DNA from 4 places in the Kosakonia pseudosacchari genome. Region 1 is predicted to be linked to each of the others. Evidence: predicted binding sites of a transcription regulator. Region 1 holds the regulator's gene; each other region holds the start of a gene.

What was found. The regulator CRP, encoded in region 1, controls carbon source genes, mostly activating them, when cyclic AMP is high. The targets are predictions, from matches to a motif close to ATGTGANNNNNNTCACAT.
Positions count from the first base shown of each region.
Region 2: IP581_RS10725 (sugar transporter) is a predicted target of CRP. The motif match lies at 2,525-2,542, and genes of this name have one in related genera.
Region 3: rhaS (HTH-type transcriptional activator RhaS) is a predicted target of CRP. The motif match lies at 1,921-1,938, and genes of this name have one in related genera.
Region 4: ydfZ (putative selenium delivery protein YdfZ) is a predicted target of CRP. The motif match lies at 4,919-4,936, and genes of this name have one in related genera.

Region 1 is NZ_CP063425.1:4,477,590-4,484,871, forward strand. Features, by position in the region: gene IP581_RS21355 (hydrolase) at 1-191, shown strand, start outside; gene IP581_RS21360 (YheU family protein) at 188-406, shown strand; gene IP581_RS21365 (phosphoribulokinase) at 461-1,330, shown strand; gene IP581_RS21370 (OsmC family protein) at 1,373-1,777, opposite strand; gene crp (cAMP-activated global transcriptional regulator CRP) at 2,082-2,714, shown strand; gene IP581_RS21380 (YccS/YhfK family putative transporter) at 2,761-4,839, shown strand; gene argD (bifunctional acetylornithine/succinyldiaminopimelate transaminase) at 4,829-6,049, opposite strand; gene pabA (aminodeoxychorismate synthase component 2) at 6,137-6,700, opposite strand; gene IP581_RS21395 (putative adenosine monophosphate-protein transferase Fic) at 6,732-7,282, opposite strand, start outside.
Region 2 is NZ_CP063425.1:2,276,241-2,283,522, forward strand. Features, by position in the region: gene IP581_RS10715 (MarC family NAAT transporter) at 1-85, shown strand, start outside; gene IP581_RS10720 (alpha/beta hydrolase) at 85-1,239, shown strand; gene IP581_RS10725 (sugar transporter) at 1,246-2,448, opposite strand; gene IP581_RS10730 (PhzF family phenazine biosynthesis protein) at 2,622-3,413, shown strand; partial or broken gene IP581_RS23895 (SDR family oxidoreductase) at 3,466-3,591, opposite strand; partial or broken gene IP581_RS10735 (DeoR/GlpR transcriptional regulator) at 3,587-3,928, shown strand; gene IP581_RS10740 (L-lactate dehydrogenase) at 3,938-4,882, opposite strand; gene IP581_RS10745 (GNAT family N-acetyltransferase) at 5,033-5,512, shown strand; gene ptrR (putrescine utilization regulator PtrR) at 5,466-6,344, opposite strand; gene sad (succinate-semialdehyde dehydrogenase) at 6,449-7,282, shown strand, end outside.
Region 3 is NZ_CP063425.1:69,993-77,274, reverse strand. Features, by position in the region: gene rhaR (HTH-type transcriptional activator RhaR) at 35-883, opposite strand; gene rhaS (HTH-type transcriptional activator RhaS) at 957-1,793, opposite strand; gene rhaB (rhamnulokinase) at 2,093-3,562, shown strand; gene rhaA (L-rhamnose isomerase) at 3,559-4,818, shown strand; gene rhaD (rhamnulose-1-phosphate aldolase) at 4,885-5,715, shown strand; gene rhaS (rhamnose ABC transporter substrate-binding protein) at 5,798-6,784, shown strand; gene IP581_RS00330 (sugar ABC transporter ATP-binding protein) at 6,834-7,282, shown strand, end outside.
Region 4 is NZ_CP063425.1:2,258,481-2,265,762, forward strand. Features, by position in the region: gene IP581_RS10610 (LysE family translocator) at 1-322, shown strand, start outside; gene IP581_RS10615 (YnfC family lipoprotein) at 402-1,112, shown strand; gene speG (spermidine N1-acetyltransferase) at 1,132-1,692, opposite strand; gene IP581_RS10625 (DUF1283 family protein) at 1,745-2,083, opposite strand; gene IP581_RS10630 (YnfA family protein) at 2,232-2,558, shown strand; gene IP581_RS10635 (mannitol dehydrogenase family protein) at 3,074-4,537, shown strand; gene ydfZ (putative selenium delivery protein YdfZ) at 4,615-4,818, opposite strand; gene IP581_RS10645 (GntR family transcriptional regulator) at 4,986-5,672, opposite strand; gene ydfG (bifunctional NADP-dependent 3-hydroxy acid dehydrogenase/3-hydroxypropionate dehydrogenase YdfG) at 5,762-6,511, opposite strand; gene dcp (peptidyl-dipeptidase Dcp) at 6,698-7,282, shown strand, end outside.

The DNA.
Region 1 (7,282 bases):
ACGCGAAAGACGATCCGTTTATGGACAACAATGTGATCCCGGATGTCGGGCAGTTGCCCGTCAATATTCAGTATCAGTTGACGGAACACGGCGGCCACGTCGGGTTTGTCGGCGGTACGCTGCGCCGCCCGGAGATGTGGCTGGAAAAACGCATTCCTGACTGGTTATCCGCTTATCTGGAAAGACGATGATTATTCCCTGGCAAGAGATTGATGCACAGACGCTGGACAATCTGATTGAGAGCTTTGTCTTGCGCGAAGGCACTGATTATGGTGAACATGAACGTTCACTTGAGCAAAAGGTCGCCGACGTTAAACGGCAACTGCAACGCGGCGAAGCCGTACTGGTGTGGTCGGAACTGCACGAGACGGTCAACATCATGCCGCGCGGGCAGTTCCACGACTGAACAATTACATGGCGGCTGGCTATACTGAAATAATCGTTAATTCAGGGAGTTGCTATGTCCGCCAAACATCCGGTTATCGCCGTTACAGGCTCCAGCGGCGCGGGAACCACCACCACCAGCCTCGCCTTTCGTAAGATCTTCGCCCAGCTCAATATGCACGCGGCAGAAGTGGAAGGTGACAGCTTCCATCGCTATACCCGCCCGGAAATGGATATGGCTATCCGTAAGGCGCGCGATCTTGGCCGACACATCAGCTATTTTGGCCCGGAAGCCAATGATTTTGGTCTGCTGGAACAGACGTTTAGCGAATATGGCCAAACCGGCAAAGGCCAGGCGCGCAAATACCTGCATACCTACGATGAAGCCGTGCCCTGGAACCAGGTGCCGGGCACGTTTACGCCGTGGCAACCGTTGCCGGAACCGACCGATGTGCTGTTTTATGAAGGGTTGCACGGCGGCGTGGTGACGCCGCAAAACGATGTCGCGCGTCATGTGGATTTGCTGGTGGGCGTGGTGCCAATTGTTAACCTGGAGTGGATCCAAAAACTTGTCCGCGATACCAGCGAGCGCGGGCATTCGCGTGAAGCAGTAATGGATTCTGTCGTGCGTTCGATGGAGGATTACATCAATTTTATTACGCCGCAATTTTCCCGTACGCACATTAACTTCCAGCGTGTCCCTACGGTGGATACGTCTAATCCGTTCGCCGCGAAAGGTATTCCCTCACTGGACGAAAGTTTTGTGGTGATCCACTTCCGTAACCTGGAAGGGATTGATTACCCGTGGTTGCTGGCGATGCTGCAAGGCTCGTTTATTTCGCATATGGATACGCTGGTGGTGCCTGGCGGAAAAATGGGGCTGGCGATGGAGTTGATTATGACGCCGCTGGTGCAACGGCTGATGGAAGGCAAAAAGATCAAATAATGCAGAAAGCCCGGTAAGCAACACGCTGCCGGGCTTTTCGCATCAGGCTTCGATAACTTCGTAAGAGTGGGTGATGTTCACCGCTTTTTCGAGCATCAACGCCACCGAGCAATACTTCTCCGCGGATAAATCCACCGCACGGGAAACCGCCGCGTCCTTCAGCGCTTTACCGGTGACGATAAAGTGCAAATTGATGTGGGTAAACAGGCGCGGCGCTTCTTCGCGACGCTCTGAAGTCAGCTTCACTTCGCAGTCGGTCACGTCATGACGCCCTTTTTGCAAAATAGAAACCACATCGATAGCGCTACATCCGCCCGCCGCCATCAACACCATTTCCATCGGGCTTGGTGCTTTGTCGCCGGAGTTACCGTCCATCAGGATTTGGTGGCCCGAGGCGGACTCACCGAGGAACGTTAACCCTTCAACCCATTTCACACGTGCCTGCATTTTCTTCACTCCGGAGTAGCAATTTTCTTTACAGATTACGCGTACATAACAAAACTCGCAACGGAAGGCGACCTGCGTCATGCTGAAGCGAGACACCAGGAGACAGGCGGTAAAAGCTATGCTAAAACACTCTGGATGCTACAGAGATAAATGGATGTTACGCATGTATGCATGACATCATACTTTAGAGACCGCAGATGACGCTGACGGTCCACTTCCCTGGATGCGGGAAGCTTAGATTGCAACCCCAGACGTAGGGGCTCATCCTGTGTCTGAGACAGCTTATAACAGAGGATAATCGCGCATGGTGCTTGGCAAACCACAAACAGACCCGACGCTTGAATGGTTCTTGTCTCATTGCCACATTCATAAGTACCCGTCGAAGAGCACGCTGATTCACCAGGGTGAAAAAGCGGAAACGCTGTACTACATCGTTAAAGGCTCAGTGGCAGTGCTGATCAAGGACGAAGAGGGTAAAGAGATGATCCTCTCCTACCTGAACCAGGGAGATTTTATCGGTGAACTGGGCCTGTTCGAAGAGGGTCAGGAGCGCAGTGCATGGGTACGCGCTAAAACGGCTTGTGAAGTGGCTGAAATCTCGTACAAAAAATTCCGTCAGTTAATCCAGGTTAACCCGGATATCCTGATGCGTCTTTCCTCGCAAATGGCGCGTCGCCTGCAGGTCACTTCAGAAAAAGTGGGTAACCTCGCCTTCCTGGACGTAACCGGCCGTATCGCGCAAACGCTGTTAAACCTGGCGAAACAGCCAGACGCAATGACCCATCCGGACGGCATGCAAATTAAAATTACTCGCCAGGAAATTGGTCAGATCGTCGGTTGTTCCCGTGAAACAGTGGGCCGCATTCTCAAAATGCTCGAAGATCAGAACCTGATCTCCGCCCATGGTAAAACCATCGTCGTATACGGAACGCGTTAATCTGTAAAACGGCGCAGCTTACACGCTGCGTCGTTTTTCTTCCCTCATGTGGCGCAGGCTGATTTATCACCCCGAAATCAACTACGCACTGCGACAAACGCTGGTGTTATGTTTGCCTGTGGCGATTGGCCTTCTCGTTGGTCACCTGCAACAAGGTCTGCTGTTTTCCCTCGTTCCCGCCTGCTGCAACATTGCCGGGCTTGATACGCCGCATAAACGTTTTTTCAAACGCCTGATCATTGGCGGAACCTTGTTTGCAGGCAGTAGCCTGATGGTGCAATTATTGCTGGCGAAAGATCTCCCGCTGCCGCTGATCCTCACCGGACTGACGCTGGTTTTAGGCGTGACCGCCGAAATCAGTGCGCTGCATGGCCGCCTGCTTCCCGCTTCACTGATTGCCGCTATTTTTACCCTCAGCCTTGCCGGCAACATGCCGGTATGGGAACCGCTGCTTATCTATGCGCTGGGCACATTGTGGTATGGGCTGTTCAACTGGTTCTGGTTCTGGATGTGGCGCGAGCAACCGCTGCGCGAATCCCTCAGCCTGCTCTACCGGCAACTGGCAGATTACTGCGAAGCGAAATACAGCCTGCTGACGCAGCACGCCGACCCGGAAAAAGCCCTGCCGCCGTTGCTTGCCCGCCAGCAAAAAGCGGTGGATATGATAAGCCAGTGCTACCAGCAACTGCATATGCTGGCAGCCAATAAACACAACGATTACAAACGGCTACTGCGGGTTTTCCAGGTGGGGCTGGATCTGCAAGAGCACATTTCGGTGAGTTTACACCAGCCGGAAGAGGTGCAGAAACTGGTGGAACAAACCCACGCCGAACAGGTGATCCGCTGGAACGCGCAAACTGTCGCCGCTCGCTTACGTGTGCTGGCAGACGACATTCTCTATCACCGCTATCCCACGCGCTTCAACATGGATAAGCAGATCGGCGCGCTGGAAAAAATCGCCCGCCAGCATCCGGATAACCCGGTCGGTCAGTTCTGCGCCTGGCATTTTAGCCGTATCGCGCGCGTCTTGCGCACTCAACGCCCGCTCTATGCTCGCGATCTGATGGCGGAAAAGCAGCGGCGCTTGCCCCTTTTCCCGGCGCTGAAAAGCTATTTATCACTGAAATCTGCGGCGCTGCGTAATGCCGCACGGATAAGCGTCATGCTCAGCATCGCCAGCCTGATGGGCAGCGCCCTGCATTTACCGAAACCCTACTGGATCATGATGACGGTGATGTTTGTTACGCAAAACGGTTATGGCGCAACGCGCGTTCGCATTGTCCACCGGGCGGCGGGCACCATTGCGGGGCTGGTGATTGCCGGAGCTACATTGCACTTTCATGTTCCCCTCGGTTTTACGCTGGCCGCAATGCTGATGATTACGCTGGTCAGTTATCTCATTATTCGGAAAAACTACGGCTGGGCGATGGTGGGTTTTACCATTACCGCCGTCTACACCTTGCAGTTGCTGACGCTAAATGGTGAGCAGTTTATTGTCGCCCGGCTTATTGATACGTTGATTGGTTGCCTGATCGCTTTCGGCGGCATGGTCTGGCTGTGGCCGCAGTGGCAAAGTGGCTTACTGCGACAGAATGCGCACGATGCGCTGGAAACAGATCAGGAAGCGATTCGCCTGATCCTGAGCGATAATCCACAGCCAACGCCGCTTGCCTGGCAGCGTATGCGCGTAAACCAGGCACATAACGCCCTGTTCAACTCGCTAAACCAGGCGATGCAGGAACCGGGATTCAATACGCGTTATCTGGAAGATATGAAACTGTGGGTAACGCACAGCCAGTTTATCGTTGAGCATATCAATGCCATGACGACACTGGCGCGCGAACATACGATGTTGACGCCGGAACTGGCGCAACGTTATTTGCAATCCTGCGAAATAGCCCTGCAGCGCTGCCAGCAGCGGCTGGAGTATGACGGGCCGGGAGGATCCGGCGATGTGAATATTCTCGAAGCCCCGGAAACATTAACGCATGGGCCAATGAGCACGCTGGAGCAGCATTTACAGCGAATCATCGGGCATCTGAACACCATGCACACCATTTCGTCGGTAGCATGGCGTCAGCGCCCGCATCACGGCATTTGGCTCAACCGCCGCCTCAACCGTTGACCACTTTCGCCACCGCATCCGCGAAGCGCTTCATCCCTTCTTCGATATCCTGCGCGTCAATAATCAGCGAAGGCACAAAACGCATGACGTCCGGGCCGGCGTTCAGCACCATGACGCCCGCACCGGCAGCGGCGTAGAGGAAATCGCGCGCGCGGCCTTTATAGTGCGGTTTAAGCTCGGCGCCAATCAGCAGCCCCATGCCGCGAATATCGCTAAACAGGTCAAATTTCTCGCCGATTTGCTGCAAATGCTTAACGAACAGCTGACGTTTTTCATTCACGCCGCTGAGCACTTCCGGCGTGTTGATAATGTCGAATGCGGTTCCGGCGACGGCGCAGGCCAGCGGGTTGCCGCCGTAGGTGGAGCCGTGTGAACCGGCGTGGAAAACACTCGCTATGTCATGCGTGGTCAGCATGGCGCTGATAGGGAAACCGCCGCCAAGCGCTTTGGCGCTGGTCAGAATATCCGGCGTCACGCCATAGTGCATATAAGCAAACAACTCTCCGCTGCGACCCATGCCGCACTGCACTTCGTCGAACACCAGCAGGGCGTTGTGCTGATCGCACAGCTCGCGCAAACCTTTCAGGAAATCCGGCGTGGCGGCAGTAACACCGCCTTCGCCCTGAATAGGCTCTACCACTACCGCGCAAGTGTGATCGTCCATCACCGCTTTCACCGCGTGCAGATCGTTAAACGGCACATGAATGATATCCGCCGGTTTCGGGCCAAAGCCATCGGAATACTTCGGCTGACCGCCCACGCTTACGGTAAACAGCGAACGCCCATGGAAGGCATTATGGAAGGCGATGATTTTTGTTTTGTAGGGGCTATGGCGTGTAGATGCATAAAAACGCGCCAGCTTGAATGCCGTTTCGTTGGCTTCAGTACCGGAGTTCATAAACACCACACGCTCGGCAAACGTGGCGTCAATCAGTTTACGCGCCAGGCGCAGAGCAGGCTCGTTGGTAAAAACATTGCTGGTGTGCCACAGCGTTTCGCCCTGCGTTTTCAGCGTCTCCACCAGCGCCGGATGGCAGTGCCCTAGCGCAGTAACCGCAATTCCACCTGCAAAATCAACGTACTCTTTACCCTGCTGATCCCACACCCGGCTGCCTTTACCCTTTACCGGGATAAACTCGGCCGGTGCGTAAATTGGCAGAATAACGTCATCGAAGTTTGCACGCGTTACCGCGTCTTGCTGAGTTGCCATGGCTTGCCCATCCCGTTTTATGTCGCATTGATTATGAAAATATAATCACGAAATATGCATAAAAAATCAATTAATGGCAACCACAAATCAGCGTTCGAGGAAGTTTTTCAGTAACTGATGTCCTTGCTCGCTCAGGATACTTTCCGGGTGAAATTGCACCCCTTCCAGATCCCACTGACGGTGGCGAATGCCCATGATCTCGCCCGTTTCACTCCAGGCGGTAACCTCAAAACACGCCGGTAACGTAGGCGGATCGATAACCAGGGAATGGTAACGGGTGACAGTTAACGGATTATTAAGCCCGCAAAATACGCCAGTGCCGTTATGGGTGATGGGCGATGTCTTACCATGCATCACTTTTGCCGCACGAACGATAGTCGCGCCAAAAACCTGCGCTATCGCCTGATGACCAAGACAAACGCCAAGAATGGGCAATGTCCCCGCGTAATGCCGGATAACCGCCAGCGAAACGCCGGACTCATCCGGCGTGCAGGGACCGGGCGAAATAACGATTTTTTCCGGTGCCAGCGTGGCAATATCCGCAAGCCCTATCTCATCGTTACGCCGCACCTCTACGCTTGCCCCCAGCTCACAAAAATATTGATACAGGTTCCAGGTAAAGGAGTCGTAATTGTCGATAAGCAGGATCATAGCGGCCTCTGGTGTCGGAAACCGCGCTAGTTTACTCGCTTTCGACCGCTTCGCTCACCACTTTGCTGAAGATGGCGCAAAGCGGCGCTAAGTCACCCATTGCGCCCGCCTGGTTTGCGTTGCGCCACTCGTCAGGATCGATGCCGCGCCAGTCGAGCGAAAAACCCGCGTGCAGCGCCAACTGCTCGAAGAAGATGCGCTGAGCGATACCGTTGCCAAGGCGGAACGGATGCAGCACGTTGATTTCACAATAGTAGTGCGCCAGCCGCTCAATAAACGCCGATTTTTCCAGCCCGCACAGCCACTCTTCATCTTCCAGTTGCTGCATCAGGGCATTGCCCTCTTTCTCGATATACTCGAAGTGGCAAAACCGGGTGTCGCCTTCGTAAATATCCACTTCACGGATCTGCCCGGCCCAGTCGAACACGTCCTGATAAAGATGGTGGTGAATGGCGCATAAATGAGGAAGACCGCGCACCATCGGTCCAAGATCGAGTGTGGCGGCGCGTAAGGCGGTGAACTGATAAGCCGCCTGCTCCAGCTTCTGCGCCTGGCGAAGCCCCAGTTCATTGCGCATCACAT
Region 2 (7,282 bases), 2.2 Mb from region 1:
GGGCTTTCTGCTGGTCTGTATGGGCGTGCAATTTATCATCAATGGCGTGCTGGAAATTATCACCACTTTTCATGCCGGAGCCTGATGCGCAAATTTTTCTCCTGCCTGGTCGTGGCGCTGGTGGCGCTAACCGGCTGTCAGCAACGCCCCGGCGAACAACCGCCGCTGGCGCAAAAAAGCTTTGCTGAATATCAACAGCAAACGCGCGATTTTGTTGCCGCGCACCGGGCGTTTCAGACGCTGGATAAAGCGAGCGAGCTGCGGCTCAACACGCCGCAGGAGTGGCGTCCGGCGCAGCACGCGCGCAAAGGCATTTTGCTGATCCACGGCCTGGGCGACGGGCCAGGATCGTTTGTGGATATTGCCCCCGAACTGGCAAAACAGGGCTTTCTGGTGCGCACCGTGTTGTTACCCGGTCACGGTACGCGGCCAGCGGATCTGCTGGATGTCGATGTTTCTCAGTGGCGGCAAGTGGTGCGCGAGCAGGCTGATATTCTGGCTAAAGACGTTGATTCCCTGTGGTTCGGCGGTTTTTCGACTGGCGGGAATCTGGCGCTGGAATATGCGATGGCGCATGACAACGTGCAAGGGCTGTTGCTGTTTTCTCCGGCGTTCAAATCCAGCACCGGTTACGATTTTCTCGCCCCGACGGTAGCACTGTTTCGCGACTGGTTGCGCCCGCCGAGCGCCGTTTTCCCGCAGCAAATCGCCACTCGCTACTTACGTGTACCGACCAACGGTTTCGCCCAGTTCTGGCGCACCAGCGCCAGTGCGCAGCGGTTGCTGGCGCGTAAACCGTGGACCAAACCGGCGCTGCTGGTATTAACCTCGCACGATTCGGCGCTCAACACTCGCTGGATCCTTGATCAATTCGATCGCCGCTTCACCCACCCGGCCAGCCGCGTGATTTGGTACGGCACTCCACCGCCGGAAGCGGCAAAAATGCCCCGCTTACGGGTGAAGACGGATTATCTGCCGCAGGATCGCATCAGCCAGTTTTCCCATATGTCGGTGCTCTTTTCGCCCCGTAATCCGCTGTACGGACGCAAAGGCAGCGTGTTGCTCTGTGCGAATGGTCAATCTGAAGAGGCGGCAAAACGCTGTCTGGCGGGGGAAGAGGTGTGGTATTCAGACTGGGGGTTAGTCGAGGCGAACAAAATTCATGCTCGCCTGACGTGGAACCCGTGGTTTGACTGGCAAACCACGGTGATGGATGAGGTTATCTCTGGCGCGCAATAACCACGTTTAAACGTGGCTGGCGTGAGTTTGCTCTTCCAGTTTCACCGGCCAGCGGCGGAAAATCACCACCGCCCACACCAATGCGGCAATCGCCGGGATCGCTCCGGCGTAACCGATGACGTTCATCGACCAGTGCAGGCTTATCTGGTTGCCGACCAGCGCACCCGCGCCGATACCAATGTTAAAAATTCCGGAAAACAGCGACATCGCCACATCGGTAGCATCCGGGGCCAGCGCCAGCACTTTGACCTGCATGCCCAGGCCGATAATCATAATCGCGATGCCCCATACCACGCTCAGCACCGTCAGATGCATTTCGCTTCCGGAAGCGGGCAGCATCATCACCAGCGAAATCACCAGCAGACCAATTGCGCTGCACACCAGGCCAGAGGCGTGCTGATTCCCCAGCTTGCCAAACAGCACACTGCCGATAATCCCGGCCCCGCCAAGCACTAACAGCAGCAGGGTGGCGAAATTGGCGCTAAAGCCCGCCACATTTTGCACGAACGGCTCAATGTAGCTGTAAGCCGTGTAATGCGCGGTTACCACTATCACGGTGAGCAAATAGATGCACATCAGCGCCGGGCGACGGAACAGCACCGGCAGGCTTTTCAGCGAACCTGAATGTTCGCTCGGCAGCGCCGGCAGCAATTTCACCAGGCACACCAGCGTGACCAGCGCGCCCATACCGATGGTGAAAAAGGTGGTACGCCAGCCGAAATATTGTCCGACAATACGACCGATCGGCAGCCCGAGCACCATTGCCAGTGCGGTGCCGGTGGCGATCAGACTCAATGCCTGCGCACGTTTCCCGGCAGGTGCCAGGCGAATAGCCAGCGAGGCGGTAATCGACCAGAAAATCGCGTGGGCGAAGGCAATGCCGATGCGGCTAATTACCAGTACCTCAAAACTCCAGGCGAGAAACGACAACACATGGCTGGCGATAAACAGCACAAAGAGCGCAATCAATAATTTACGGCGCTCAATCTGGCTGGTCAGCAGCATAAAGGGCAGTGACATTAGCGCCACAACCCAGGCATAGATGGTCAGCATGATCCCCACCTGCGCGGTTTCCATGTCGAAGCTCTGGGCGATATCCGACAGCAAACCCACAGGCACGAATTCGGTGGTGTTGAAAATAAAGGCGGCGACAGCAAGCGTCACTACCCGCAGCCACGCGACTTTTCGTGAAACGGTATTCGTAGTCATAAGGGTATTTTGGGGTTGGTTGGCGAAAAGAAGAGGTCACGATCTTACTGCCTTTGCTGGCGAAAATACAAACATTTTGTGATGTAGATCTCATTTTCTATTCGTGTGAAAAATACCAGTTGCAACGTTTCCGAATAGCGCTCAAAAACAGAAGACAAAAAAGAGGAAATGCTATGCAAACCATCGATTTCTATATGGTCGACGCCTTCAGCGACCGCACGTTTGGCGGTAATGCCGCCGCCGTCTGCCCCCTGACCGAATGGTTAGCGGATGATGTCTTGCTTCGCATGGCGCAGCAGCATAACCAGTCCGAAACCGCCTTCTTCGTGCGTAACGACAGCGGTTTTGAGCTGCGCTGGTTCACCACGCAAGCTGAGATCAATCTCTGCGGCCACGCGACGCTCGCCGCCGCGCATGTGATCTTTGAATATCTCGATTACCCGGATACCGAAATCCTCTTCACTACCCGCTTTGTGGGTGATCTCAAAGTGAGTCGCAACGGCGACTGGCTGACGCTGGATTTTCCGGCCTGGGCGACGGAAACGGTAAGTCAGGTTCCGGCGCTGCTGATGAAAGCGCTGGGTATTGAATGCGCCAAAGAAGTGCGCGTGGCGCGGGATTATCTGGTGGTGCTGGAAAACCAGGCGCAGGTAGAAGCCTTAACGCCGGATATCGCGGCAATGAAACCGCTTGGCAAGATGGTCTGCGTAACCGCGCCCGGCGAGAATGTCGATTTTGTCAGCCGCTTCTTCTGCCCTGGCGAAGCGGTGGCGGAAGATCCGGTGACCGGTTCGGCGCACAGCATGTTGATTCCGTACTGGGGCGAAAAACTGGGTAAAAACAGCCTGCAGGCGCGGCAGGTTTCCGCGCGCGGCGGGGATTTACGCTGTGAATGGCGCGGCGATCGCGTTCTGATTGGCGGCCAGGCAACGCTCTATTTGCTGGGCAAAGTGTTCTTGCGCTAAAAACCGCCAGGCCTGTAACGCCGGGTGGGTTTCTTCCTGCATAGCGCAGACATCACTTCAGCGACGCACCGCCGCAAATCATCCGCTCCTGCCCGGTGATAGCGGCGGCCTCCGGCGAGAAAACAAAATTCACCCGCGCCGCCACTTCCTGTGGCGTAATTAAACGGCCAACCGGCGGGCGCATTGATGATCCCAGCCAGTCCTGCATCGGTGAGCACGGGCGTAAACTGCTGCAAAATATCTGGCCGGATCTGGCATTTGTCAGCTGTAACGGTTGGGATTTGCAGTGCGGCATCACCGCGCCGACCGAGGAGAAAGCGGCGCTGAAACACGATTTGATCGTGAACGCCAGACGCCGGGTGGTGCTGGCGAACAGCAGTAAATAGGGTGCGCGGTCGCTATTTAACGTGGCGGATCCCGATTCGCTGACCGATATCATTACCGATACGCAGCGTAGCCCCGGGATCCGTCAGCAGCTTGCCACTTTGCCAGGCCGGTTAACCTTTGCCGGTTAACGGTGTCAGTCAGGGCAAGCGGGCAATATTCGCTTTGATAACGTCTGCGGAGTGGTTGAATTTCGCCACTTCGTCACCTTCCAGTTGCAGTTCAATAATCTGTTGAACACCGTTTTGCGCCAGCACGGCCGGTACGCCAATCGCCACATCGCTGACGCCATATTCCCCGTCCAGAATGCAGGAGATCGCCAGCGCGCGGTGGCTGCCGGTAAAGATATTGCGGCAGATCTCGGCGATGGTGCCGGCAATGCCGTACTCCGTACAACCTTTACGGGCGTAAATCTCAAAGCCGTGGCGGCGCACTTTGTCCGCCAGCGCGTCGACATCCAGCCGCTGACCGGTTTTGCGCCGGTAAACATCGGCAATCGGCGAACCGTACACGGACGAGTGCGACCACACCGGAAACTGGGTGTCGCCATGCTCGCCAAGGATAAACGCATCGATACTTTGCGCGCCAATATCCAGCGTCTGTGCCAGCGCGCGGCGCAAGCGGGTGGTATCCAGCCAGACGCCGGTGCCAATCACCTGGTTGCGCGGAAGCCCGGAAAGTTTCCACACCTGCCAGGTGATGATGTCACACGGGTTGGTCGCCACCAGGAAAATGCCGTTAAAACCGTTTGCCATCATGGACGGCACAATGTTTTTAACGATCCGCGCGGTGTTGGTCAGCTCATCAAGACGTGTTTGTCCCGGTTTTAACGCGCCGCCGGAAACGGTGATCACCGCAATATCCACATCTGCGCAATCTTCTACCGGGCGGGTGGAAATGACCATCATACCGGGCATATACGCGGCGGCATCGGCCAGATCCTGGGCGTGGCCTTCCACCCGTTGCTGGTCTAGATCCACAAGAATCAACTCTTCACAAATGTTCTGGTTCAGCAGGGCATAAGCAGCAGATGCGCCGACATTGCCTGTGCCGATAATCATCACTTTCCGGGCTTTGGTGTTCATGAATATTCCATTTTCTGCATCGTATGTTGCGTAAGGTACAACCTCTGTTCTCAGGAGCGCAATCTCAGCAGGCATAGCTATAGGTTATTCATATGACATAGGTAGCAAATTCTTGTTTATTTTTAACAGGCTAATAACAAGGAGCCCGCTATGTACCGCATTGTTGATGCCACGGCTACGCAACCGGATCTGATTGCGTTAATTGCCGCCCTGGACGCCTACCAGAGCGCACTTTACCCGGCAGAGAGTAACCATCTGCTTGATCTCGCGGCATTACCCGCCGAAACGCTGATTTTGCGCAAAATTGTGCATCACGATGAGGCTGTCGGTTGCGGCGCGGTGGTGCTCAATCGCGACGGCAGCGGCGAGATGAAACGGGTGTTTATCGATCCCCGCCATCGCGGCCAGCGGCTGGGGGAAAAATTGCTGGCGGCGCTGGAGCAGGCGGCCGCCCGGAAATCGTGTCATACCTTGCGGCTGGAAACCGGCATTGAACAGCATGCCGCGGTGAAACTGTATCAGCGCTGCGGGTATCAAATTTGTGAGGCTTTCGCACCGTACAGTGTCGATCCGCTGAGTATTTTTATGCACAAGGCGCTGGTTGTGGATCGGTATTCAGCAGAGCAATAAACGCCTCCAGATGGCGGGTTTTCGCGCCGCGCCGCCACACCAGCCAGGTGGTGAGCCAGCGCCAGTTCTCCGCCAGCGGCCAGGCTTGCACCTGGTGATGACCGGGCATGCTTTCCAGCATGCTGCGCGGGATCAGCGCCAGACCCGCCCCGGCAATCACGCAGGCCAGCATGCCGTGATAAGACTCCATCTCGTGAATTTTACCGGGCGTGGCGCGATCGGCGTGAAACCAGCTTTCAAAATGGCGGCGGTAGGAACAATTGGCACGGAACGCGTAAATGCTGGCGCCATTCACCTGCGCCGCACGAGTAATTACCTCATGACCGACAGGCGCGACGATCATCATCTCTTCGCGGTAAACCGGAATGCCTTCCAGACCGGGGTGCATAATCGGGCCGTCAACAAACGCCGCGCTTAGCCGCCCCTCCAGCACGCCATCGATCATGGTGCCGGAAGGGCCGGTGGCGAGATCGAACTGAATACGCGGATAGCGCTGGTTGTACTGTGCCAGCGTCGCCGGAATACGCACCGCGGCGGTACTTTCCAGCGCGCCGAGCGAGAACAACCCTTGCGGTTCGTCACCGGCGACCACCATGCGTGCTTCATCGACCAGGGCGAGGATCTGCTGGCTGTAGCGCAAAAAACTGTGCCCGGCGGGAGAGAGGCGCAGGCGCTGGTTTTCGCGGATAAACAGATCCACGCCGAGATCGGACTCCAGCTGGCGAATGCGCGTCGTCAGGTTTGACGGCACGCGGTGCACTTTTTGCGCCGCCTGGGTAATGCTGCCGGTCTGCGCCACGGCGTTAAACATCTCAAGCTGGGTTAAGTCCATGCCATTCTCTCTTTGTGAACAGAGTGGTTAATATTATTCAGTTTTCAGAAATAGCAAATTGCGCCATCCTTGCGCAAGTCCTGAACACATTTAGCGGAGTATTTATGCCTGTTTCCTCAACGACGCACGCGCTTTCCATCAACCCGGCCACCGGTGAAACCCTGCGCGCAACCCCGTGGGCCAGCCGTGAAGAGGTTGATACGGCAATTGAACTGGCGGCCAGCGGTTATCGTCAGTGGCGGCTGTTGGCCGTCAACGAACGCGCACAAACGTTACGTCGCCTTGGCGATGCTCTGCGCAAACGCGGGGAAGCGATGGCGCAGATGATTTGCCAGGAGATGGGCAAACCGATTTTGCAGGCGCGCGCGGAAGTGAATAAATCTGCCGCGCTGTGTGACTGGTACGCGGATCATGGTCCGGCGATGCTGGCAAGCGAACCGACACAGGTTGAGCAGCAGCGTGCCACCATTGAGTACCGCCCGCTGGGGCCGATTCTGGCGGTGATGCCATGGAACTTCCCACTCTGGCAGGTGCTGCGCGGTGCGGTGCCGATCCTGCTGGCGGGCAATAGTTATCTGCTAAAACATGCGCCAAACGTGCTCGGTTGCGCGGCGTTAATGGGCGAGATCTTCGCTGACGCTGGCGTCCCGCAAGGCGTTTTTGGTTGGGTGAACGCCACCAATGACGGCGTGAGCCAGGCGATTAACGATCCGCGCATCGCCGCCATTACCGTCACCGGCAGTGTTCGCGCGGGGGCGGCAATCGGCGCACAGGCCGGGGCGGCGCTGAAAAAATGCGTCCTTGAGCTGGGTGGTTCCGATCCCTTTATTGTGCTCAACGATGCGGATCTTGATCTGGCGGTAAAAGCTGCTGTCGCAGGGCGTTACCAGAATACCGGACAGGTCTGCGCCGCCGCGAAACGCTTTATCGTTGAAGAG
Region 3 (7,282 bases), 500 kb from region 1:
TGCGTAGTGCGTCGAACCAGACAGGGCAAGCGAATCAGGCAGCAACCCGGCTGCGATGGCGCCACTGACCCGGCGTCATCCCCACTTCCCGGCTAAACACCACCGAAAAGTAGTTGCTGTCTTCAAACCCGCACTGCATGGCGATTTCGCTGATCATCTGCTCGGAGTGCTGCAACAAAAATTGCGCATGGCAAATGCGTAACTGGCGCAAATAGTGGTTGATAGTCATCCCGGTTTGAGTGCGAAACTGCTGGCGCAGCGCCCGCTCGCTGCACTGTTCCTGTTCACAAAAACGCTCCAGCACAAAGCTGCGATTCAGGCTGCCGGAAAGGGCGGTGATCAGTTTATCCAACAGTGCTTCACTGTGGGTCGCGGCGAGGTTATCGGTAGCGAAACGGTGGCGTTTTAGGGTCATCACCAGTTGGGCAAACAGGGTTTCCGCCATCAGATTCGCCAGCGGATCGTCCTTCGCGCTCTCATGTTCAAGTTGCGTAATCACCTGCCGCGCCTGCGCCATTCCGCTGCTACCAATCCGCCAGTGCGGGTTGGACGGCGCGCCGTTAAGCCCCGGAATATGCGCGGCCCAGTCGAGATTCAGCGTCAGCCGGTCCGGACAGTAGATAATGTTCTGTAACACCAGGTCATTAACCGAGGCGTAAGAGTGACAATCTTCGGCGCGAATATAAAACAGATCGCCGCGCGTAATGCGGTAAGGCCGGTCATTAAGCACATGCAACCCATTGCCGCGCCACACCATCACCAGTTCGCAGAACTCATGCGTATGTTCAGCAAAGACATTTTGCGGGTAGCGATCGGCCACCACAACCGCCTGTCCGGCGCGCGGGAAAAAGTCTGCTTTACGAAGAATTAACTCACCAGCCACAACGCCACCTCTGCCGTGAACAACCTGACATTATTAGCGGAAGCCCGAAAAAAAATCGGTGATAACCTTCTCGTTACTGGAGCAGCGTGTCGCGCCCCTGGCGAATATCACGCGGTGACCAGTCAAATTCGCGGCGAAACAGCGTCGAAAAGTGGTTACTGTCGCCGAACCCGCAGCGAAACGCGATATCCGTCACGCTCTCGTCGCTGTGGCGCAGCATATGGCGTGCCTTAATCAACCGCAGGCGGTTTAAATAGCGCTGCGGCGTCATACCGGTGGACTGTTTAAGCTGGCGATGCAGCGTGCGCAATGACAAGGTGAACTGTTCCGCCAGCGACTCCCAGCAAATATCCTCGGCGAAGTGATCCTCCAGCCACAGCATCAGCTGGTTCAGCCGCGCATCGCTGTTACCCGCATCTTCCTGCTGGCTGCTTTTACGCAATAACACCAGCAACTGCATAAACAGGATCTCGCGGTTGGCAATGTCATGGGTTGCCACTTCACTGCCCATCTCTTCCATCTGGCTAATGATGCCGCGCACCTGCCCCAGCGTGTGCTGGCTTACCCGCCAGTGCGACGGGTAATGCCCATCCTGCTCCTGCGGCAGCAACTGGTTCAACCCGGCAAGGAACTGGAACGCATCCGGCGAGCGGTACAGCACATTGGTCAAACAGAGATTATCGGTATGTTCATACAAATGGCGGTCATGATCGCGCACAAAACAGACCGTGCCGCCGCTGATGGTATAAGGCTGGCCATTAAAAACATGGATCCCCGTTCCGTGTTCGACAATAACGATTTCATGAAAATCATGGTGATGTTCCGGAAACGCGGCCTGGGGCAATCGCGGTTCAATGGCAACGGGTGATTTACCTGTCGGAAAAAAATCCACGCTATGCAGTACGGTCATGATTGCCCCGGTCTTGAGAAATGTTCTCAAAATAGTAATTAAGGGTTTTCGACCTCACCTTAAATTTTCGACGCCAATTCGCGCATAGCCTGCCGTTTTTTCAAGAAACGCCCGGAAAGATCGGGAAATGTGGTGAGGGTCACAATGGCCGAAAACCGCGCGATTACTGGAAACTGTGAACTCTCTCACGTTCACCTTTGCTTTCTTGCCAGCGCGAAATCGCCGCTGTCAGTAGCAAGAAGGTACGGCTGTCGCGCCCTTTTTAGACTGTCCGCAATGACTCTAAGAAGGACCCGATCATGACTTTTCGCCATTGTGTTGCGGTGGATTTAGGCGCCTCCAGCGGACGCGTCATGCTGGCGCGCTATGACCGTCAGAACCGCACGCTTTCGCTTCGCGAAATTCACCGTTTTATAAACTGTCTGCAAAAAGTGGACGGCTTTGATTGCTGGGATATCGACGGCCTGGAAGCTGAAATCCGCCTTGGACTGAACAAGGTTTGCGCCGAAGGCATACAGCCAGACAGCATCGGTATTGATACCTGGGGTGTTGATTACATCCTGATTAACCGCGAAGGCCAGCGCGTCGGGTTGCCGATAGCCTACCGCGACAATCGCACCGATGGCGTGATGCACCGGGCGCTGCAAAATCCCGGCAAAGCCGATATCTATCGTCGCAGCGGTATTCAGTTTTTACCCTTCAACACCCTGTACCAGTTACGCGCATTAGCAGAACAGCAACCGCACTTGCTGGAACAGGCCGATCACGCGCTGCTGATCCCGGATTACTTCAGCTACCGCCTGACCGGCAATCTCAACTGGGAATACACCAACGCCACCACTACCCAACTGGTCAATATCAATACCGATACCTGGGATGAATCATTGCTGGGCTGGGCTGGCGTTCCGTCTCGCTGGTTTGGCACGCCAACCCATCCGGGCAATGTTATCGGCAACTGGATCTGCCCGCAGGGTAATGCCATTCCGGTCGTCGCCGTCGCCAGCCACGATACCGCCAGCGCGGTGATCGCCGCACCGCTGGAAAATCACGACGCGGCCTATCTCTCTTCCGGCACCTGGTCACTGATGGGCTTTGAGAGCAAAACCCCCTACACCAGCGATGAGGCGCTCGCTGCCAACATCACCAATGAAGGCGGTGCCGAAGGCCGTTACCGGGTACTGAAAAACATCATGGGGTTGTGGCTGCTGCAACGCGTGCTGAAAGAGCAAAACATCTCCGACTTACCGGCGTTAATCGCGCTCACCGAGCAACTTCCTGTCTGCCGTTTTGTGATTAACCCGAACGATGATCGCTTTATCAACCCGGACAACATGAGCGCTGAGATCCAGGCCGCCTGCCGGGACGCGGGCCAACCCGTACCGCAGAACGCCGCCGAACTGGCGCGCTGCATCTTCGATAGCCTCGCGCTGCTGTATGCCGATGTGCTGAGCGAACTGGCGTTCCTGCGCGGTAAGCCGTTTACCCGCCTGCATATTGTCGGCGGCGGCTGCCAGAACCAGTTACTGAACCAGCTCTGCGCCGATGCCTGCGGGCTGACGGTCGTCGCCGGGCCGGTGGAGGCCTCGACGCTGGGCAATATTAGCGTGCAACTGATGACGCTGGATGAGTTAAGCAACGTCGATGATTTTCGCCAGCTGATCACGGCTAACCACTCACTGATTACGTTTACCCCTAATCCTGATAATGAAATCGCCCGCTATGTCGCGCGCTTTCAGCCAAAACGACAGACAAAGGAGCTTTGCGCATGACCACTCAACTTGAACAAGCCTGGGACATAGCTAAACAGCGTTTCGCCGCTGTGGGGATTGATGTCGAGGAGGCGCTGCGCCAGCTCGACAGGCTGCCGGTTTCCATGCACTGCTGGCAGGGCGATGACGTTGCCGGTTTCGAAAACCCGCAAGGCAGCCTGACCGGCGGCATTCAGGCTACCGGTAATTATCCGGGCAAAGCGCACAACGCCACGGAATTACGCGCCGATCTGGAACAAGCGCTAAGCCTGATCCCAGGTCCAAAACGCCTGAACCTGCATGCGATTTATCACGAAGCCGAAACGCCGGTCGCGCGGAATGAAATCAAACCCGAACACTTCAAAAACTGGGTACAGTGGGCAAAAACCAATAACCTAGGGCTGGACTTCAACCCGTCCTGCTTCTCGCACCCGTTGAGCGCCGATGGTTTTACGCTCTCCCACGCCAATCCCGAGATCCGCCAGTTCTGGATCGATCACGTGAAAGCCAGCCGTCGCGTGTCAGCCTGGTTCGGCGAGCAACTGGGTACGCCGTCAGTAATGAATATCTGGATCCCGGACGGCATGAAAGATGTCACCGTTGACCGTCTCGCGCCGCGCCAGCGTCTGCTCGACGCGCTCGATGAGGTGATCAGCGAAAAACTGAATCCGGCGCACCATATCGACGCGGTGGAAAGTAAGCTGTTCGGCATCGGCGCAGAGAGCTACACCGTCGGCTCCAACGAGTTCTATATGGGGTACGCCACCAGCCGCCAGACCGCGCTGTGCCTTGATGCCGGCCACTTCCATCCGACGGAGGTTATCTCCGACAAAATCTCTGCCGCCATGCTTTATGTGCCGCGTCTGCTGCTGCACGTCAGCCGTCCGGTACGCTGGGACAGCGACCACGTTGTGCTGCTGGATGACGAAACGCAGGCCATCGCCAGTGAAATTATCCGCCACAAACTGTTCGATCGCGTCCACATCGGGCTCGACTTCTTCGACGCCTCCATCAACCGCATCGCCGCGTGGGTGATTGGCACGCGCAACATGAAAAAAGCGCTGCTGCGCGCGCTGCTCGAACCGGTTGAACAACTGCGCCAACTGGAAGCGGACGGTGATTACACCGCGCGTCTGGCGCTGCTCGAAGAGCAGAAATCCCTGCCGTGGCAGGCGGTGTGGGAAATGTACTGCCAGCGCCACGATACGCCAGCCGGTAGCCAGTGGCTGGAAAGCGTGCGTGCCTATGAGAAAGACGTATTAAGCAAACGTGGCTAATCGCTGCGCATTCATCAGACCCGGTAAGCGCAGCGCTACCGGGCAATAAACGGGAAACAGAAGACTATGCAGACCATTACCGATTCCTGGTTCGTCCAGGGGATGATCAAAGCCACCTCGGACGCCTGGCTGAAAGGCTGGGATGAACGCAACGGCGGCAACCTGACGCTGCGCCTGGATGAGGCCGATATCACATCGTTCGCCGCCGATTTTCACCAGAAACCGCGCTATATCGCCCTGAGCCAGCCAATGCCGCTGCTGGCCAATACGCCGTTTATCGTCACCGGCTCCGGTAAATTTTTCCGTAACGTGCAGCTCGATCCGGCCGCCAATTTAGGCGTAGTGAAAGTCGACAGCGACGGCGCGGGCTACCACATTCTGTGGGGGCTGGAGCATGACGCGGTTCCGACGTCAGAGCTACCAGCGCACTTCCTGTCGCACTGCGAACGCATCAAAGCCACCGGCGGAAAAGACCGCGTGATTATGCACTGCCACGCCACCAACCTGATTGCGCTGACCTACGTGCTGGAAAATACCTCTGATTTGATTACCCGCAAGCTGTGGGAAGGCAGCACCGAATGTCTGGTGGTGTTCCCGGATGGTGTCGGCATTCTGCCGTGGATGGTGCCAGGCACCGATGAAATCGGCCAGGCGACCGCCAAAGATATGCAGAAACATTCGCTGGTGCTGTGGCCCTTCCACGGTGTGTTCGGCAGCGGGCCGACGCTCGACGAAGCCTTTGGCCTGATCGACACCGCCGAGAAATCCGCCGAAGTGCTGGTAAAAATCTACTCGATGGGCGGGATGAAACAGACCATCACGAAGCAAGAGTTGATTGCACTGGGTAAACGCTTTGGCGTGACGCCGCTGCAATCCGCATTAGATCTCTACCCATAACAACATCGCGCCCCGCTCACTGAGACGGGGCGAATCCTCACCTGCAAGCCCTACAAACACTAACTCTCGTGGAGTAAAAGCAATGAAAACAAAAGCAAGCTTAATCCTCACCGTTGCCATGCTGGCGTTGTCCGGTTCCGCTTTAGCTGAAGTAAAAATCGCCCTTGTGGCGAAATCTTTAGGTAATGGCTTTTTTGAAGCAGCAAACACCGGCGCACAGGAGGCAGCCAAAGAGCTAGGCGATGTCAAAGTGATCTACACCGGCCCGACCACCACCACCGCCGAAGCGCAGATCGAAGTGCTTAACGGCTTGATCGCCCAGGGGGTGGATGCGATCGCCATCTCGGCCAACGATCCCGATGCGGTGGTACCGGTGCTGAAAAAAGCGATGCAGCGCGGCATTAAAGTGGTGTCGTGGGATTCCGGCGTGGCGAAAGCCGGACGCCAGATCCATCTCAATCCGTCTAATAACGCGCTGATTGGCGAAACCAACGTCAAACTGGCCGCCGATGCGCTAAAAGCGCTGCATGTTGAAAAAGGCGATGTGGCGATTCTTAGCGCCACGCCGACTTCCACCAACCAGAACATCTGGATTGCGGAGATGAAAAAGGTGCTGCCGAAGTACCCGTCGATTAACCTGGTGACTGTCGCTTATGGCGACGATCTCTCCGATAAAAGCTACCGCGAAGCGGTCGGCCTACTGAAATCGTATCCGGACCTGAAAGTGATTGTTTCGCCATCGTCGGTCGGCATTGTCGCGGCGGCGCAAGCGGTAAAAGACCAGGGCAAGATTGGCAAAGTGTATGTCACCGGTTTAGGGCTGCCATCGGAAATGGCGGGCGCGATTAAGTCCGGCGCGAGCAAAAGTTTCGCCATCTGGAACCCGATCGACCTCGGTTATGCCGCCACCTATTTAGCGGATGATCTGGTGAAAGGTACGGCAACCAAAGACGAAGCCAGCATGGGCAAACTCGGCAAAGTGAAACTGGATGCCGACGGTAACGGCGCAATGGCGGAACCGTTCGTCTACGACGCCAGCAACATTGATAAGTTCTCGAAGATTTTCTGATCCCTTCCGGCCCTCTTTTACGGGAGAGGGCACAAACTGGAGAACTATCATGACGGCATCCACTCCTCTGCTGTCGCTCAAGGGCATCACCAAGGTCTTTCCCGGTGTGCGCGCCCTTGAGAACGTGCAGCTCGATCTCTGGCCCGGCAAAGTCACCGCGTTGATCGGTGAAAACGGTGCGGGAAAATCCACGCTGGTCAAAGTGATGACCGGTATTTACCAGCCTGAAGAGGGCGAAATTCTCTATAAAGCGATCCCGATTTCACTGCCTACGCCCGAGTCGGCGCATAAAGTGGGGATCACCGCCATTCACCAGGAAACGGTACTGTTCGACGAACTCTCGGTCACCGAAAACATCTTTGTCGGGCAGTATTTATATAAAGGGCTGCTGAAAAAACTCGACTGGCCCGCCATGCACCAGCAAGCGCAGGCGATCCTCACCCGACTGGAGGTGCAAATTGACCCGCGCGCGACGCTAAAAACATTGAGTATTGCCCA
Region 4 (7,282 bases), 2.2 Mb from region 1:
GTCCCGAAATGGCGGGCAAGGCGGGTTTGTTGCGGGCTTTATGACGGCTATCGCTAATCCCAAGGATATTCTGTTTTTTATCGCTTTTTTTCCACAGTTTACCGGCATTACCGGCGATTTCTCCGCCAGCATCATGTTGCTTACTGCCATCTGGGTGGTGCTGGATTGTAGTGTCTTAACGCTCTATATCCTGGCCGTCAAACGCTGGTTGCCGACAAGGCAAAGTGGTCGTTTCGCTGCCTTCTCATCGTTGATTTTATTGCTAACAGGCGTGAGCGGCGCAGGTTATTCGTTGTTGTTACTCCTCAGTCACCAGGCATAGCCACAAAGAAGTCATTGCCCTAAGTTATAAAGCTTTTGCTAATATAAGCGCATTACAAAAGAAGAATGTGGTGAACCCATTGAAAAAACAGCTGTTACTTATCTCTCTGGCGGTGGCGCTTGCCGGATGTGATAAGCCGAAGGGACCCGTTTCATTCACGCCGGAAATGGCTAGCTTCTCGAATGAATTCGATTTTGATCCGTTACGTGGCCCGGTTAAAGATTTCAGCCAGACGTTGCTTAACGATAAAGGTGAAGTCACCAAACGCGTTAGCGGAACGATGTCGAAAGAGGGATGTTTCGATACGCTTGAACTGCACGATCTGGAAAACAACAGTGGCGTGTCGCTGGTGCTGGATGCCAACTACTATGTCGAGGCGGAATCGAAGGAAAAACGTCTGCGTTTGCAGGGCAAATGCCAACTGGCAGAGTTCCCGGCAGCGGGCGTGACCTGGGATACCGACGATAATGGATTTGTGGTTCGCGCAACCGGCAAGGAGATAGAGGTCAAATACCGCTATGACGATGAAGGGTATCCGCTCGGGAAAACCACGACATCGAAAGATGCGAAGTTATCCGTCATATCTACGCCTTCGAAAGATAAGCGCAAAAAGCTTGATTACACTTCTGTCAGCACGCTGAATGATAAGCCGCTGGGCAATGTGAAACAGGCATGTGAATACGACAGCCATGATAACCCGGTGAGTTGCAGCCTGGAGATTGTGGATGAAAGTGTTACGCCACAGGTGACGCATAAATACAGCATCAAAAACACCATCGAGTATTATTGATGCCGCTGGCCACCGCGCTTTATTGCGCGGTGGGTTTCAGTAGCGTCGGGCCGCTTGTTTTGTGGTTTTCAAGGTACTGCTGCTGAAAAATACACATGCGAATGGTGTTGCGGTACTCACCGTTAATAAAGAACTCATGGATTAATTCACCTTCGACCATAAACCCCAGCTTGCGGTAAATGTGAATCGCTTTTTCATTCTCTTTATCAACAATCAGATACAGCTTGTACAGGTTCAGCACTGTAAAGCCGTAATCCATCGCCAGCTTCGCGGCTTTTGATGCCAGCCCTTTGCCCTGATATTCCGGGGAGATGATTATCTGAAACTCTGCGCGGCGGTGAACGTGGTTGATTTCGACCAGCTCGACTAATCCGGCTTTTTCGCCATCGCATTCGACGACGAAACGGCGTTCGCTTTGATCGTGAATATGCTTGTCATACAGGTCAGAAAGTTCAACGAAGGCTTCGTAGGGTTCTTCAAACCAGTAACGCATGACGCTGGCGTTATTATCCAGTTGGTGAACGAAGCGCAAATCCTCTCGTTCGAGCGGTCGCAGGCGGACGGTGTAAGCGTCACTCATGAAAAGTCCTTTTACTTAAGCGGAAATCGGGCGCACAAGCGCCCGAGGGCGGTTAGCGAATTTGCTGTCCGGTGCGGCGATCCAGGCAACGCAGGGTGTTGGGTTCCCAGTAGGCGTTGAGATTGCTGCTTTTCTGGCATTTGTCCTGCGCATCAAACGCGACATCGGTTTTATCCCACTCTTTTTCCACGCGCTTGTTCACTTTGTTGCGCAGGCTGCGAGTGTCATTCCATTGCTCTTTTTCCATCGCTGCCGATTGGCGGCTTTGCGCGTTATCGCCGGATTCAATCACCAGACGGTTGGTTTCGGCCAGTGCGGAGGTGGTGTACACGATGGCACCCAGCGTCAGCATTGCGGTGAGGCACAGGCGTTTGCTAAGTGTTTTAGTCATTGCGATTTCCTTAATTTGAGGGAGAAACAAGATGCCCGTATCACTCTATTCTATGCGATCTCAGCCACACGGGATAGCCAGCCGGGGCTCACTCTCAGAGCATTATCCGGTATGATAGTTCAACCAAGTTTGAATCAACGTGCCGCTGATGCTGAAAACAACACTCCTGTTCTTTGCCACCGCGCTGTGTGAAATCGTCGGTTGTTTTTTACCCTGGCTGTGGCTAAAACGCGGCGCTACACCACTGTTGCTTATTCCCGCTGCGCTTGCGCTGGCAATGTTCGTGTGGCTGCTAACGCTGCACCCGGCGGCCAGCGGGCGCGTTTACGCGGCTTACGGTGGCGTATATGTGTGCACCGCATTGATTTGGCTACGTGTGGTCGATGGCGTAAAACTCAGCGTTTACGACTGGCTCGGGGCGCTCATCGCTCTGTGCGGGATGTTGATCATTGTTGCTGGCTGGGGACGCGCGTAGTGTGCGTCGTTTTCGGCACAAAGTGTGACTGATTCACTGTTCTTAGCCGTTTTTGTTTCTGGCGATGATTTCCGGTTTGATCAATATCGCGCTCGCGAAACTGCCTCAGGCGCATGGCGCTTCTGAAGAACGTGGGGGGCGGTGGCAAGTTTTGACCCGGCGGGAATTTCTCCAATATCGTCGATTCAGTAGGTCTTTTAAGATGATGCCCGCTGCCTGCTAACGGATTAATATTTCCTCTTTGCACATTAATACGCATTACTTGCATGCGCGTTGGTATCACTTTTTAAACATTTCCCCAACGTTGCCGCGCAGCCTGCGCCATCACGTCAACTCATCCCATTCACGCTGAATGCACTCTTTGTCTAACCGCAAAGTTAAGTATGTCGATTTTGACACATTTAGTTACCATTCTAGTTAGTGTAGTCCGCAAATCCTGTCGCAAATCATAGTCTGGTTTACCGCAGTCCGTAATCTATTGAACCACTGTTTCACTTAATAAGATGAGTCTCACCATGGAAAACAGGCTGTTAACGGCGAAAGCCACGTTACCCACTTATGACCGTAACAAACTGGTTGCGCGCATTGTGCATCTCGGTTTTGGCGCGTTTCATCGCGCGCATCAGTCAGTTTATGCCGATATTCTTGCCGCAGAGCATGGCAGTGACTGGGGCTATTGCGAGGTCAATTTGATTGGCGGTGAGCAGCAAATTGCCGATCTCAAGTTGCAGGATAATCTCTATACCGTGGCGGAAATGTCAGCCGACGCGTGGACTGCGCGTGTGGTTGGCGTCGCGAAACGCGCACTGCACGCACAGGTGGATGGTCTGGAAACCGTACTCGCCGCTATGTGCGAACCGCAGGTTGCCATTGTTTCACTGACCATCACCGAGAAAGGCTATTGCCACTCTCCGGCAACCGGCAAACTGATGCTCGATCACCCATTAATTGTTGGCGACCTGCAAAATCCCCATCAGCCGAAATCAGCGGCAGGTGTGATTGTCGAAGCGTTAGCGCGCCGTAAAGCCGCCGGATTACCGGCGTTCAGTGTGATGTCCTGCGACAACATGCCGGAAAATGGCCATGTCACCCGCAATGTGGTCTGCGCTTACGCGCGGGCGGTAAGCGCAGAATTGGGTGACTGGATTGAAGCCAATGTGACGTTCCCGTCAACCATGGTAGACAGAATTGTTCCGGCGGTGACCGCCGAAACGCTGGATAAAATCGAGCAACTGACCGGTGTGCGCGACCCTGCGAGTGTGGCCTGTGAGCCGTTCCGCCAGTGGGTGATTGAAGACAATTTTGTGGCGGGTCGTCCGGCGTGGGAAAAAGCTGGCGCCGAGCTGGTAGCTGATGTTGTGCCGTTTGAAGAGATGAAACTGCGCATGTTGAACGGCAGCCACTCCTTCCTGGCGTATCTGGGTTATCTGGCGGGTTATCAGCATATTAATGAGTGCATGGAAGACGAGAATTACCGTCGTGCCGCGCACGCGTTGATGCTGAAAGAGCAGGCGCCAACGCTGAAAGTGCAGGGCGTGGATCTGGCGCATTACGCCAATCTGCTGATTGCGCGTTACAGCAATACCGCGTTGCGTCACCGCACCTGGCAGATCGCGATGGACGGTAGTCAGAAGCTGCCACAACGTATGCTGGATTCCGTGCGCTGGCATTTAGTGCATCAAAGCGATTTCTCCCTGCTGGCGCTGGGCATTGCCGGCTGGATGCGCTATGTCGGCGGCGTCGACGAGCAGGGACAAGCGATCGAAGTGTGCGATCCGTTGCTGGTAGTGATTCAGAACGCGGTTAACAGCAGCGCGCAAGGTGAAGCCCGTGTGCAGGCATTGCTTGGAATTGAGGCGATTTTTGGCAATGAATTGCCGGAAGATGCGACCTTTGTGGCTCAGGTGAAAAAAGCCTATCTGACGTTGCTGGAGAAAGGCGCGAAAGCCACGGTGGCGCAGTACGCCGCAGCACGTTAACTACAAATCTTAAACGTAATAGAAACAGTGAATGCCGCCACGGCGGCATTCTTTTTCACCACACTCTTTCTAACCGCTTAGTGCAAACCAAGACGAATCAGTTCAACCGGTTCGAATTTACCTTCACAGCCTTCCACTTCCACCGTTTTGCTGCGGCGCAGCTGTGCGGGGGTTAACCCCTCGGCGTGAATGGCGACGATTTTGCCGGTGCGGCCAGTGCCATTAATCATCACGCGCGTGCCGGTGGTGATAGCGTTACGGTTACGATCATACGTCATCATGGTGGTTTCTCCTTATTGAAATCCGCAAAACGAAACGGGGCAGAAGATGTCCCCGAAATGGACGCCTTATAAATACGCCCCTGAGCTCATGAGTTTTTGTTTTTGATCAAAGTCACACTTTTTTGCGTGAAAAAAATGTGACCCGGCGGAGATAAGAAGGGGGAAGATTACTCTTCGCTGAACCAGTCGCGGTTTTCCTGGCGAATAGTTTTTACTGACTCGCTGATTTCCTGCAAATGCAGCGTCATGGCGCGATCAACGGCGTCAGCATCGCGTTTTTCCAGCGCCGCGAAAATATCCATATGCTGGCGCAACAGCATCTCCGGCGGCGAAACATGATCAAGGCTCATATAGCGCACCCGGTCGATGGTCGCTTTAATATTTTCGATAGTGTCCCACGCTAACTGGCAGTCGGCGATGAGCGCCAGCTTCTGGTGGAAATTATCGTCCAGCTCGAAAAAGTCATTCAGTTGCTTACGTTCAATCGCGGTGCGTTGTTGATTAAGGTTTTGCTCCAGCTGGTAACAGGCGCTGTCATCAATCATCGTCGCGGCGCGGCGGGCGACGGCGCACTCAATAGCCTGGCGAACAAAACAGCCGTTACGCACCTGCGTCATGGAGATTTTATTGACGTAGCTGCCGCGCTGCGGGCGGATTTGGATCAGGCCGTTTTCCGCGAGTTTAATAAAGGCTTCGCGTACTGGCTGGCGTGACACGTCAAAACGCACCGACACCTCTTTTTCCGACAACGGCGTGCCCGGTGGGATCAGGCAATGGACGATGTCCCGCCGTAAAATGCGGTAAATTTGTTGATTGACGGGCTGTGTAGGGTTGAGTTGCGTTTCAGCGGCCATTCGCTCTTACTTTTTAAGGGGTTAACCTGTCTACCATACCATTAATTTAACGGACATCCCATACCCGGCCCGCAGGCCGGGCGCGGAAATTACCCTTCGCGGTGTACGCTAAGACCCGCATATGTCTGGCTGACGGGCATCATTTCGAGGGTATTGATATTGACATGCTTCGGCAACGTGGCGACCCACCAAACCGCTTCGGTAACGTCTTCCGGCGTCAGCGCAGTGGTGTTCTCGTAAGTTTTCCCGGCTTTCGCGTCATCGCCTTTAAAGCGCACATTCGAAAATTCGGTGCCGCCCACCAGGCCCGGCTCAATATTGGTCACGCGCACGCCGGTACCGCTGAGATCGGTACGTAAGTTCAGGCTAAATTGCCGCACAAAGGCTTTGCTCGCACCATAAACGTTGCCGCCTGCATAGGGCCAGCTACCGGCGGTGGAACCGATATTAATCACATGCCCGCGATTACGCTCAACCATGCCCGGCAGCACTGCGCGCGTCATATACACCAGACCTTTATTGTTGGTGTCGATCATGGTTTCCCAGTCGTCGACATTTGCTTTATGTGCCGGCTCCAGGCCCAATGCCAGACCCGCATTGTTAACCAGCACATCAATCTCGCGCCACGCGGCAGGCAGCGCAGAGATAAACTCTTCAATCGCCGCGCGGTTACGCACGTCCAGTTGCGCGGTATAAAGATTGTCGCCCAGTTCGTCCTTCAGTTCCTGCAAACGTTCCTGACGGCGGCCTGTGGCAATCACTTTATGGCCGTTCTGAATAAAACGGCGTGTGATACCTTCGCCAAAACCCGCTGTAGCCCCGGTAACCAGAATAATCATCTCACTGTTCCTCAACGCTTTTTGTGGTGTCGCGACATAGCATGCACCGCTTTATAGCGGTAACACAACTTATCCCGCATACAGTGTGGCAAAAAACGCCGGCTCATGCGCGAAAGCAGAGAAATGATTGCGATGCGCGCGGCGCATGCCTACTCTGATCTGAACCATCGCATTCAGGAGCGAAATATGTCGGTCACTAATCCTTTCTTTTCTGCCAGCACACTGCCTTACCAGGCGCCGCCTTTTGATGCCATTAATCAGGAGCATTACCGTCCGGCGTTTGATGAAGGAGTACGGCAAAAACGCGCTGAAATTGCCGCTATCACACAGAATCCCGCGCCAGCGGATTTTGACAATACTTTTTTGGCCCTGGAGCGCAGCGGCGCGCTACTGACGTATGTCACCAGCGTCTTTTTCGCCATGACATCGGCCCATACCAATGACTTTTTACAACAGCTGGATGAGGCGTTTTCTGCCGAGCTTGCTGAGCTGGCGAACGATATTTATCTCGACGATGCCCTGTTTGCCCGCGTGGAAGCGGTATGGAAACAGCGCGAGGCGCTCTCTCTGGACGCCGAATCCTTGCGTCTGGTGGAAACCACCTATCAGCGCTTTATGCTGGCGGGCGCAACACTGAGTGCGCAGGACAAAGCGACGCTGAAAGCGCTGAACACCGAATCAGCCACCCTGACGAGCCAGTTTAACCAGCGTCTGCTGGCGGCGGATAAAGCCGGTGGGCTGGTGGTGGATTATGCCCATCAGCTTGATGGT